3 regions of the Brenneria izadpanahii genome follow, and region 3 is predicted to be linked to each of the others. Evidence: predicted binding sites of a transcription regulator. Region 3 holds the regulator's gene; each other region holds the start of a gene.
The links. Region 3 encodes PurR, which represses purine synthesis genes. Its sites were predicted from a motif close to CANGCAAACGTTTGCNTG; they were not measured.
Positions count from the first base shown of each region.

Region 1: the regulator PurR is predicted to act here: its motif matches at 1,793-1,810, upstream of rbsD (D-ribose pyranase).
Region 2: the regulator PurR is predicted to act here: its motif matches at 2,057-2,074, upstream of purH (bifunctional phosphoribosylaminoimidazolecarboxamide formyltransferase/IMP cyclohydrolase).

Region 1 covers NZ_CP050854.1:5,227,617-5,231,877, forward strand. Annotated here, with positions in the region: gene rbsA (ribose ABC transporter ATP-binding protein RbsA) at 1-1,352, opposite strand, end outside; gene rbsD (D-ribose pyranase) at 1,360-1,779, opposite strand; gene HC231_RS23345 (YgiW/YdeI family stress tolerance OB fold protein) at 2,188-2,580, opposite strand; gene qseB (quorum sensing response regulator transcription factor QseB) at 2,790-3,452, shown strand; gene qseC (quorum sensing histidine kinase QseC) at 3,449-4,261, shown strand, end outside.
Region 2 covers NZ_CP050854.1:4,974,309-4,978,569, forward strand. Annotated here, with positions in the region: tRNA gene HC231_RS22260 (tRNA-Ile) at 1-4, opposite strand, end outside; rRNA gene HC231_RS22265 (16S ribosomal RNA) at 80-1,621, opposite strand; gene purH (bifunctional phosphoribosylaminoimidazolecarboxamide formyltransferase/IMP cyclohydrolase) at 2,225-3,814, shown strand; gene purD (phosphoribosylamine--glycine ligase) at 3,832-4,261, shown strand, end outside.
Region 3 covers NZ_CP050854.1:2,697,643-2,701,903, reverse strand. Annotated here, with positions in the region: partial or broken gene cfa (cyclopropane fatty acyl phospholipid synthase) at 1-829, opposite strand, end outside; gene purR (HTH-type transcriptional repressor PurR) at 1,176-2,207, opposite strand; gene cydH (cytochrome bd-I oxidase subunit CydH) at 2,583-2,672, shown strand; gene HC231_RS12140 (C40 family peptidase) at 2,751-3,590, opposite strand; gene grxD (Grx4 family monothiol glutaredoxin) at 3,934-4,261, shown strand, end outside.

The sequences.
Region 1 (4,261 bases), 2.5 Mb from region 3:
ACCAGGATGATGCTCAGTCCCTCTTGTTTGAACTGATTGATTAACTGATAGATTTCTTTTTTGGCGCCCACATCGACCCCGCGTGTGGGCTCATCAAGAATCAACACGTTGGGGCGGGTCATCAATCCGCGGGCGATGGCGACTTTCTGTTGATTACCGCCGGACAACAGCCCGACAGGCTGCTCCATAGACGGAGTTTTGATATTAAACAGGCGGATAAAATCGCCGACGGCCAGCTGCTCTTGCGGATGTTTAATCTGACCGCCGCGACGGCTGAAATAACGCAGTGCAGTTAACGACATATTCTCTTTGACCGACATGCCTAATACCAAACCGTCGCGTTTTCGATCTTCAGAAATATAGACAATACCGTTGGCCAGACCATCCTGCGGTTTACGTGTCACGACCTCCCGCCCATCCAGCGCCACATAACCGCCGGACCGCGGCAGTGCGCCGTAAAGTATTTTCATTAATTCGGTACGCCCGGCGCCCATTAACCCCGCAACGCCAAGAATTTCCCCTTTGCGTACGGTAAAGCTGACGTTATCGACGCCTGGCCCGGAAAGATTCTTCACCTGTAAGCGAACGTGTCCCGGCGGCTGATTCAGGCGAGGATATTGATCTTCCAGTTTGCGGCCGACCATCATTTCAATCAGCCGATCTTCCTGCAAATCGCTAACCGGGCATTCGCCGATAAACTGGCCGTCGCGAAATACGGTCACGTCATCGCATATTTCAAAGATCTCTTTCAGACGGTGAGAAATATAAACAATGCCGCGCCCCTGAGCCTGTAACTCTTTAATTACGCTGAATAACGATGCGGTTTCGGTATCGGTCAGCGCATCGGTAGGCTCATCCATGATGATGACTTTTGATTCAAAACTCAGCACTTTGGCGATCTCCACCATTTGCTGATCGCCAATCGACAGATCGCCAACCATACGCCGGCTGTCATACCGCAGGTTCAAACGCTTCAGCAGTTTGTCCGCTTCCGCGTACATCTTATTCCAGTCAATACGGCCAAAGCGGTTGGTGAACTCACGTCCGAGAAAAATATTTTCGGCGATAGTAAGCTGGGGGATAAGGTTGAGTTCCTGATGAATAATACCAATTCCGGCGTCCTGAGAGGCTTTCGGACCGCTGAACTCCACTTCTTTTCCCAGAAAACGCACGCTGCCGGCGTCTTTCTGGTAGATACCGGTCAACACTTTCATCATGGTGGATTTACCGGCGCCATTTTCGCCCACCAGCGCCATCACCTTGCCCGGATAAACATTCAACGCCGCCCCGGAAAGCGCCTTAACGCCGGGAAAAGTTTTGGTAATGCCTTGCAGTTGCAGTAAAGGTTGCATTGATGCCTCAGAACGTTACGCCTGCGCAAAGAATGACATTGGCATACGGAGAGCATTCTCCGCTGCGAATGATGGCCCGGCTTTTTCCGCTTTGAATTTTGAAATCCTCATGGCTGACATAATGCAATTCGATTGAGTTTCCCTGATGTCGCTCAAGCTGTTTCAATTGATCGAGTAACGCGTTATGGAGTGTTGGATTTTTTTCCGCCATTTCTTCCGCAAGAATCGCGGCCTCGACCTGCATCTCGCTGGTGACGGCCTCCACAACCTGTAAAAAGGTGGGGATGTTGTGAGTCAATGCCATATCGATTCGCGTTGTCGTATCGGGAATAGGCAAGCCAGCGTCGCCAATCACCACCCGATCGGTATGACCCAAACGGGAAATTACGGAAGATATATCTGCATTCAGCAATACGGCTTTTTTCATTGATTCACCCCACCAGCGAAACGTTTCGCTGGTAAAGATTGTAGGAAAAGAGAATACGGAAAGGCAAAGGAGAGATAGTAAAATTGTGATCGTTATCGAAACGTTTCGCTGACGTGAAGTAAAATTGAAGATACCGACGGTAAAAACCGCGGAGAAATGCGAATAAACGCAACGCACAAAAAGCTAGGCCGATGCAAAAGGCGGAACATGCCTAATACCAGTTTGATATTGCCCGCCTCTACGCGGTTCGACCTAACAGGCGCCGCTTGCGGCGTGTAAAAACGCACGCGTTTTTGTAAGGGAACACAGCGGCGGGGTTAACGTTTAGGATACCCCGCGCCGTGATCCCGGCTTAAACGCAAGGCATCAGGATTTATGCTCGCCTGGCCCAATATTCAAGCCCGGAGTTCAAAGTTTACGGATATGTTTTACTTCCAGCTCAACGGAGTTGAAATCTTTATCCAGCTCGCCCTGAATCTCGACTTTATCCGTGGGAGAAACGTTCTGCCCGTTCCAACGCTTATGATCGATCTCTACTCTTATCGTGCCCGTTGCATCACGGAACAGGTAATCGTCATTGCCGATGCGCTGTTCTATATTACCTGTCAGAGTAATCCAACTGTCATCTTTCATCTCCAGAGCCTTGTCTACCGTGGTCGCGCTGCTGTTCGGGCCTGAAAATCCGCCTTGCGGCGCGCTGACGGCCGAAGAATCAGGGCTTACCAAGCCCCCAGTCTGGGCAGCGAAGACCGGTGCGGAAATCAGGGCCGTAATGGCGAAAAGTGCGATTGTTTTTTTCATGCTCTACCTTCCTTATTCCATGTATTTTCATCGTAGTTCGGTTTTCAGGCAGCATTAAAACAAATGGTTCTTAACAGCATCTTAAGAAATGGCCGCCGGTGATTTTATTTGTTTATCTTGTCGTTATTGCCCGATTCTGGCGATTTTACCTGTACATGCCGTCACGCTATTTCGTATAAAAACCCAAGACAAGAATGCATGGAGCAGCCATGAGAATTTTGTTAATCGAAGACGATCGTCTGATTGGCGACGGGCTTAAAGCCGGACTAACCAAACTTGGTTTTAATGTTGACTGGTTTACGCAAGGTAAAGCAGGCGCCGCGGCCATAGACGCGGCACCTTATGATGCGGTGGTGCTCGATCTCAGCCTGCCGGAAATAGACGGGTTGGATATTCTGCGGCAATGGCGCCAGGCCAGACACGATGAACCGGTACTGGTCCTCACCGCCCGAGACGCGTTGGAGCAGCGCGTTGAGGGGTTGCAACAGGGCGCTGACGACTATCTGAGTAAACCCTTTGCCCTGACGGAGGTCGCCGCGCGCCTACAAGCGCTGATCCGTCGTCGGCACGGACAGCTTCAGCCCGTACTGACGCATGGCGCCGTATCTCTTGAGCTGGGATCTCGTACCGTAACTTTAAACAACGAACCGCAGGTACTTAAATCCCGCGAGTTGGCGCTGCTTGAACTGTTTCTGATGAATCCCGGCCGCGTATTGACGCGCGCGCAGTTGGAAGAAAAACTGTATGGCTGGGATGATGACGTATCCAGCAACGCTGTCGAAGTGCATATCCATCATTTACGCAAAAAGCTGGGCAGCGGCTTCATCCGCACGGTACACGGCGTCGGCTATATTCTGGGAGAGGCGTCATGAAGTCTCTCAGCCTGCGCCTGCGGCTGGCTATCGGATTTATTTTGCTGACGCTGGTCTGTTGGGGGATAGCCGGACTCCTGTCCTGGCATCAAACACGCCATACGATTAATGAACTGTTCGATACCCAGCAAATGCTATTTGCCAAACGGCTGGCCACTGTAAATCCCAAAGAGTTAAGCGCCAATCCCCAGTCACTGCCGAAAACCAAAAAGCTGGCGCGCCATCATCGAGGCAATCAGGAAGAAGATGCGCTGGCCTTTGCGCTATTCACCCGGGATGGCCGGATGGTGCTGAATGATGGCGAGAACGGTAAAGATTTCATCTTTAACTACTCGCAAAATGGGTTTACCGACGGCAGGCTGCGCGACGATGATGATAAATGGCGTATGGTATGGCTGGCGACGGAAGATAACCGCTATATCGTCGTTGTCGGGCAGGAATGGGAATACCGTCGGGATAGGGTTCTGGATATCGTAAAGACTAATCTCATGCCCTGGCTATTTGCCCTGCCGGTTATGCTGCTACTGATGTTCTGGCTGATTTCCCGTGAACTGTCGCCGCTTAAGCTCATCGCCAGACAGCTTAGCCGGCGTCCTCCTGAAGAGGACGCGCCGCTTGATACCCGTGCGATACCCAAGGAAGTTCTGCCGCTGGTCAATGAGCTGAACAACCTGTTTACCCGCATCAGCGACATGCTGTTGCGCGAGCGTCGCTTTACCTCCGATGCCGCCCATGAGTTGCGCAGCCCGCTGGCGGCCCTGAAGGTGCAGACGGAACTGGCGCAGTTGTCCGATGACGACGAGATCGTA
Region 2 (4,261 bases), 2.3 Mb from region 3:
GCCTATTAAGGTATTTCTGCTCGTCATTTTCATCAGACAATCTGTGTGGACACTGCACTAACCTGTATCAGGCTTTTGGTAAGGAGGTGATCCAACCGCAGGTTCCCCTACGGTTACCTTGTTACGACTTCACCCCAGTCATGAATCACAAAGTGGTAAGCGCCCCCCCGAAGGTTAAGCTACCTACTTCTTTTGCAACCCACTCCCATGGTGTGACGGGCGGTGTGTACAAGGCCCGGGAACGTATTCACCGTAGCATTCTGATCTACGATTACTAGCGATTCCGACTTCATGGAGTCGAGTTGCAGACTCCAATCCGGACTACGACGCACTTTATGAGGTCCGCTTGCTCTCGCGAGGTCGCTTCTCTTTGTATGCGCCATTGTAGCACGTGTGTAGCCCTACTCGTAAGGGCCATGATGACTTGACGTCATCCCCACCTTCCTCCGGTTTATCACCGGCAGTCTCCTTTGAGTTCCCGACCAAATCGCTGGCAACAAAGGATAAGGGTTGCGCTCGTTGCGGGACTTAACCCAACATTTCACAACACGAGCTGACGACAGCCATGCAGCACCTGTCTCAGAGCTCCCGAAGGCACGTTCGCATCTCTGCAAACTTCTCTGGATGTCAAGAGTAGGTAAGGTTCTTCGCGTTGCATCGAATTAAACCACATGCTCCACCGCTTGTGCGGGCCCCCGTCAATTCATTTGAGTTTTAACCTTGCGGCCGTACTCCCCAGGCGGTCGACTTAACGCGTTAGCTCCGGAAGCCACGGTTCAAGACCACAGCCTCCAAGTCGACATCGTTTACGGCGTGGACTACCAGGGTATCTAATCCTGTTTGCTCCCCACGCTTTCGCACCTGAGCGTCAGTCTTCGTCCAGGGGGCCGCCTTCGCCACCGGTATTCCTCCAGATCTCTACGCATTTCACCGCTACACCTGGAATTCTACCCCCCTCTACGAGACTCTAGCCTGCCAGTCTTGAATGCAGTTCCCAGGTTAAGCCCGGGGATTTCACATCCAACTTAACAGACCGCCTGCGTGCGCTTTACGCCCAGTCATTCCGATTAACGCTTGCACCCTCCGTATTACCGCGGCTGCTGGCACGGAGTTAGCCGGTGCTTCTTCTGCGGGTAACGTCAATGAATAAGGCTATTAACCTTATCCCCTTCCTCCCCGCTGAAAGTGCTTTACAACCCGAAGGCCTTCTTCACACACGCGGCATGGCTGCATCAGGGTTTCCCCCATTGTGCAATATTCCCCACTGCTGCCTCCCGTAGGAGTCTGGACCGTGTCTCAGTTCCAGTGTGGCTGGTCATCCTCTCAGACCAGCTAGGGATCGTCGCCTAGGTGGGCCATTACCCCGCCTACTAGCTAATCCCATCTGGGTTCATCCGATGGTGTGAGGCCCGAAGGTCCCCCACTTTGGTCTTGCGACGTTATGCGGTATTAGCTACCGTTTCCAGTAGTTATCCCCCTCCATCGGGCAGATCCCCAGACGTTACTCACCCGTCCGCCGCTCGCCGGCAAAGAAGCAAGCTTCTTCCCGCTGCCGCTCGACTTGCATGTGTTAGGCCTGCCGCCAGCGTTCAATCTGAGCCATGATCAAACTCTTCAATTTAAGATTTGTTTGATTCGCTTAATTAAAAGCTGTGCTCAAAGAATTAATAACTGTTTATTCGTAATGAATTTACTGTTGTCACTCTTCAAGACTTTTTTATATCGTTGCCGATACGGTCTTGTGAGTGCCCACACAGATTGTCTGATTGAATTGTTAAAGAGCAGTGCCACAATATCCTGTGGCGCGGGCGGCATATACTATGCTTTTCCGCAGTGAAGTCAAGCGATTATTGCCTGGCTTCCGACTTGCCGCACAACAGCGCGAGCGCCGTTGCCGTGTCAGTGGGAGCGCATTATAGGGACTTCTGAGCAGGTCGCAATAGGTAATTTGCATAAAAAAAACCATTTGCTGAATTACACAGCAAAAGGCCGGTTTATACCCATTTGTGCACAAGCTTATCCACAGTTCGGTTTCTTGCTGAAATTAGACGAGCATCACGCAAACGTTTTCGCTACAATTCTCCCGCGAAAAACGCACCATCTTTTACTGTGAACGCTAACTGAATATTTTTCTTTATCTTGCTGGGATGCATTATTAATGAAGAAAAAGACGATATTCACGTACTGTTCTTTACTGACTACCCAATCCAAGGGATACATCATCATGCAACAACCTCGTCCTATCCGCCGTGCTCTGCTCAGCGTTTCTGACAAAGCAGGTATTGTCGACTTTGCTCAAGCGTTATCACAACGAGGAGTTGAGCTTCTCTCTACCGGAGGCACCGCGCGCCTGTTGGCTGATGCCGGATTACCGGTCACGGAAGTGTCTGACTACACCGGTTTCCCGGAAATGATGGATGGACGCGTTAAAACCCTGCATCCGAAAGTTCATGGCGGTATTCTCGGACGCCGCGGTCAGGATGATGCCGTCATGACGGAACACGATATTCAGCCCATTGATATGGTTGTGGTAAACCTTTATCCGTTTGCCCAGACCGTCGCCCGCCCCGACTGTAAACTGGAAGACGCGGTGGAGAATATCGATATTGGCGGCCCGACCATGGTTCGCTCTGCGGCCAAGAACCATAAAGATGTCGCCATCGTGGTTAAGAGCAGCGATTACAACGCCATCATTAATGAGCTGGATGCTAATAACGGTTCATTGACTCACGCAACGCGCTTCGATCTGGCGATCAAAGCGTTTGAGCACACCGCAGCCTATGACGGCATGATTGCCAACTACTTTGGTTCGCTGGTGCCGCCTTATTATGGCGCAACCGACAAACCATCAGGGCGTTTCCCACGGACGCTCAATCTGAACTACATCAAGAAACAGGACATGCGCTATGGCGAAAATAGCCACCAGCAGGCTGCTTTCTATGTAGAAGAGAATGTAGCGGAAGCCTCTGTTGCGACATCCCGGCAATTGCAGGGTAAGGCATTATCCTACAATAACATCGCCGATACCGACGCCGCGCTGGAGTGCGTGAAGGCATTCGCCGAAGCGGCCTGTGTTATCGTCAAACATGCCAACCCGTGCGGCGTGGCCATCGGCGACTCGATTCTGGACGCCTATGAGCGCGCCTACAAAACCGACCCCACCTCCGCTTTCGGCGGCATTATCGCCTTTAACCGTGAGTTGGACGAACAGACCGCGCAGGCCATCATCAGCCGCCAGTTCGTTGAAGTGATTATCGCGCCATCCATCAGCGAAGCCGCCTTGAAAGTCACGGCAGCGAAACAAAATGTCCGGGTGCTCGCCTGCGGCGCATGGCAGCAACGCGTTCCCGGTTTGGATTTCAAACGAGTTAACGGCGGCCTGCTGGTGCAGGACCGCGATCTGGGAATGGTCGATGCCTCACAGTTGCGCGTGGTGACCGAGCGTCAACCTAGCGAGCAGGAGTTGCGTGATGCGCTGTTCTGCTGGAAAGTCGCTAAATTCGTAAAATCCAACGCCATCGTCTACGCCAAGGACAATATGACCATCGGTATAGGCGCCGGCCAGATGAGCCGGGTTTATTCCGCAAAAATCGCTGGCATCAAGGCCGGTGACGAAGGGCTGGAAGTTAAAGGTTCAGCCATGGCTTCCGATGCGTTTTTCCCATTCCGCGATGGCATTGACGCCGCCGCGGCCGTAGGCATCACCTGCGTCATTCAGCCGGGTGGTTCCATTCGTGACGATGAAGTCATCGCCGCAGCCAACGAACACGGCATCGCGATGATCTTTACCGACATGCGCCATTTCCGCCATTAATCCAGGATCTGACGAACATGAAAATTTTAGTTATTGGTAACGGCGGGCGCGAGCATGCGCTGGCCTGGAAAGCCGCTCAATCCCCGCTGGCGGATATCGTTTATGTCGCGCCGGGAAATGCCGGTACGGCGCTGGAGCCGGGATTAAGCAATGTGGACATCGCCGCAACCGATATTCCCGCGCTGGTCGCGTTTGCGCAGCAGAAGCAAATAGACTTAACCATCGTCGGGCCGGAACAGCCTCTGGTCATCGGCGTGGTCGACGCTTTCCGCGCCGCCGGTCTGAAAATATTCGGGCCCACGCAAGCTGCCGCGCAGTTGGAGGGTTCGAAATCCTTTACCAAAGATTTCCTTGCCCGCCATAACATTCCTTCCGCGGAATACCAGAACTTTACCGAAGTAGAACCGGCGCTGGCTTATGTTCGCAGCAAAGGCGCACCGATCGTGA
Region 3 (4,261 bases):
TCGGTTTTCTGCGCGCCGATAGTATGCAGCAGAAATAATCCGTCCGGCTTAAGGTTCTTATTTACGATCCGGAAATAGGCATCGTAATTTTTGGGCCCACATGTTCAAACATCCCGACGGACACGACCCGATCAAATTGTAAATCCAGATCGCGGTAGTCCTGCAATAAAATGGTGACATCCAGATCTTTGCAACGCTGTTGCGCTAACTTTTGCTGCTCTTTGGAAATGGTGACGCCGCTGACGGATACGCCATAACGACGAGCGGCATATTCAGCCAGTCCGCCCCAGCCGCAGCCGATATCCAGCAGCTTCATTCCGGGTTTCAGTTGCAGCTTCTCGCAGATCATCTGAAGTTTGTCTTCTTGCGCCTGCTCCAGCGTGGTTGCCTGTTTCCAGTAGCCGCAAGAGTATTGCATGTAAGGATCCAGCATCAGCGAAAATAGGTCGTTGCCGAGATCATAGTGCTCTTTACCGACAATCCATGCGCGTTTTTTGGATTGCAGATTAATCAGCCTTGCGGCGACAACGCGCAGAATGTCTTTCAAGTGGTGGGGAACTTTTTTATCCAGACCGGCGCGCAGTATGCGATGAAAAAACATATCCAGCTTTTCGCATTCCCACCAACCATCCATGTAGCTTTCACCTAATCCCAATGAGCCTTCACGCAATACACGTTTAAAAAAATCAGGATTTTTAACCTTTATATCAAAAGGGCGCGAACCGTTGATTTTGACGTCGGCCATGTCCAGCATTTCACGGACAATTTGAAACCAGGAGCTGTCATGTCGCGCCTGGTCTTCTACATCCTCTACACATGATGAACTCATAATTTCTCCCTACCTTGCTGCTTACGGTGAAAACTGCAAGGAAAGCATAGACAATTTTTTACCCATTAACGGCATCGGTGGGTATAACCCATCGTCTACCCTCTGAATGACAAAGAGGAAAATGAAGAGAAAAAAGCCGGTACGTAAACACGTAGGGGCACTCATCCTTAATATAAATACGCATATTCCGTATGCGTTTAACACTAAAGGATAGTTATAAATATGGTTGTTGTCGCTAAAGCCGCTAATTAGTTTATGACTGCTTCAGCCAGGGTACAAGTATAAATTGGCTGAAGCAGCGGCGGGACGCGTTGTTCCGGGCGGGATATAAAAGTGCGGGCGTAACTCAGGAATAACGCCGGTAATCGCGAAATGGACCGTCGGCAACGGAGCGGCGCTCGATTAGCGCCGGATGCACCTCGATGACCTGCGCATCTTCACGCTTACTGGTGATACGGTCCAGCAGCATCGCAAGAGCCGATTGCCCCAGCCGTTCTTTGGGCTGGTGAATCGTGGTCAGCGCAGGGGTGAAGAAGCGGGAATGGCGGACATTGTCATAACCAATTACCGATATGTCTTGAGGAACGCGAAGTCCCAGTTCATCCGCCGCGCAAATCGCGCCCATAGCCATAATATCCCCTCCGCAAAAAACCGCCGTGGGGCGATGTTTCTGCGCCAGAATTTGGTGCATCGCTTTATAGCCGGACTCAGGCTCAAAATCGCCCTGAACGATCCATTCGTCATGAATCTGAATATCGGCATCGCCCAGCGCTTTTAAAAAACCACGATGGCGGCCGCTGCCGGTGTTTCGCTCCAGGATGCCATGAATGGCGCCGATATCCCGGTGACCGCGCTCGATAAGATAACGACCCGCCATATAACCGCCTTCAAAGGCGTTATCAATGATGGTATCGGTAAAATCGCTGTGCGCCTGGCCCCAATCCATCACCACCATCGGAATGCTGCGATAGTCTTCCAGCATGGCGAGCAATTGGGGGGGATATTCCGCGCACATCACCAGCAGCCCGTCGACGCGCTTTTGCGCCAGCATGGAAAGGTAGGCGCGCTGTTTATCAATATCGTTATGCGAATTACACAAAATCAACGTGTAGCCTTTGGCATAGCAGCTGTTTTCAACGGCCTCGATGATTTCAGCAAAGTAGGGCGCTTCACTGGATGTCGCCAATAGCCCGATGGATTTGGTGTGATTGACTTTAAGGCTACGGGCGACGGCACTGGGTGAATAGTGTAGCTCTTTAATGGCGGCCCTTACGGCGGCCTTGGTTTCTTCGGCGACGAAACGTGTTTTGTTAATCACGTGCGATACGGTTGTGGTCGAAACGCCAGCACGTTTTGCCACATCTTTGATCGTTGCCATGTAAAAATGACTCCTAACCGACTCATTGCAGTCGTAAGTATATTGTTAATCGTTTGCCTACGTTTAAAGTTCTCTTTCTATATAAAAAGACAGAATTTCAGAAGGAGAATGCCGAATGTTGTACCTGAAGGGGCAAGGCTGACTTTTTCGACCAATACGCGGCGTGCCATCAAACAGCGGATTTTGTCCGATTTAGCACGAAAGTGGAAGCGGTAATTTATACTATTAGTGATATGCAGGTATGAGTTTTTTCCGTCGGACTGTGCAAGAATTGCTACAGTTATACAGTATGTTGTTTTAGCCCAACGTTGGCTTGGGATTACAAAGATGGTCGATGCTGTCTTCTGATAACTTGTATGCACAAAGGAAACGCCTATGGATACTGACCTGAAGTTGTCGCTGTTCGCCACCGTCGGCGCGTTGGTAATGATTATTATATTTAGCTTTGTGGCTGTGATGAATTAATTGATGGCGAGCCGTATGGCCGTTAACGTCATTATCCGTTCGGGCGCGTTCAATCGCGCCCGAACTTCTATATGGCTTTCAGCGAATAGTCTGCGGGGTGACGACGCGCCGCGCGCCGACATAATGATCCTGCCAGTAATCTTCACTCAATTTGCTGATGCGGATATCAGAGCCTGTACGCGGCGATTGAATAAACTTTCCATCTCCCAGATAAACGCCCACGTGGTCGGCCGCGCCACGGTTGTTGATGCGGAAGAAAACTAAATCGCCGCTTTCCAACTCGCTTTTTTTAATCGGCGCGGCGTCGCGCAAGTGATACATTTCATTCGCGGTGCGGGGGATGGGGATTTTTACAATATCCTTATAGGCGTAATAAACCAAACCGCTGCAGTCGAATCCGGTAAAGGGCGATGAGCCTCCCCAATGATAGGGTTTGCCCACTTGGCCCATCAGTTTATTCATCGCCGTCAATTTAGCATGCTGATAGCGTTTTTTATGGGCTTCGCTCAGCGTTAAGCCTTTTTCTGCCTCGCCTTTCAACGCGCTTTTTTTGGTCCGCGCGGAAGCCAGCCTGGATTCGTTTCCCGCATGCGTTTTTTTGAGATTGCGTTTAACTAATGCCGGGGTACTGCTTTTGGTTCTCGATAGCGCCGGTTCCGGTTTACGTTTCACGAGGCGAGGGGTTTTAACTTTAGCTGCGGAGTCGGTTTTGCTGGCGGCGGGTTCTTTGTTTTTTACCGGCGCCGGCGATTTTTGAGGCGTTTTCTTCGTCGGCTTGGTTTTTTTATGATCCCCGTCGGGTACGCTGTTCACACTGGCTTTTCGCGGCGGCAAATTCGGCGTATGAGGCGCCGCCTGTGCCAGATTCAGGAATAGGTTACTGAAAAACACTATAAAAATGGTAGTAAATAAACGCATGATAGCCGCGATCGATTATCGTCATTAAATCACTAAGTGCGCACAGTATTCCCGAAAACGGCATTATAAAAAAGTGGGATTAGGCGCTTTATTCACACAGAATAGTGAAAAAAAGTTAATGGCGATTTTTTCGATGGTTTTACCAGCAATTTTTGTTGTGAGTTTCATCACATGTAATCTATGGTAGGGTAAAGAGATAGCCACACAAAAAATGGCGTTTTTTTGTGGGCGTCGCCCTCGTTACAATGTGGTTGAGTAGATAGCGCTGTAGCGGCGCATCTGATGATACTCATGGTTAATGAACGTGACGTTAGCCATCCTATAGGTTTGAGGAAGCAAGAGAATGACGACAACGACAATTGAAAAAATTCAGCGCCAGATCGCTGAAAACCCGATCCTGCTGTATATGAAAGGTTCCCCTAAATTGCCCAGCTGCGGTTTTTCCGCGCAGGCGGTACAGGCGTTGTCTGCTTGTGGCGAACGTTTTGCCTATGTCGATATCCTGCAGAACCCGGACATTCGCGCCGAGTTGCCCAAGTATGCCAACTGGCCGACATTCCCCCAGTTGTGGGTCGACGGCGAGTTGGTCGGCGGCTGCGACATCGTTATTGAAATGTATCAACGCGGCGAATTGCAGCAGTTGATTAAAGAAACGGCGGAAAAATATAAAT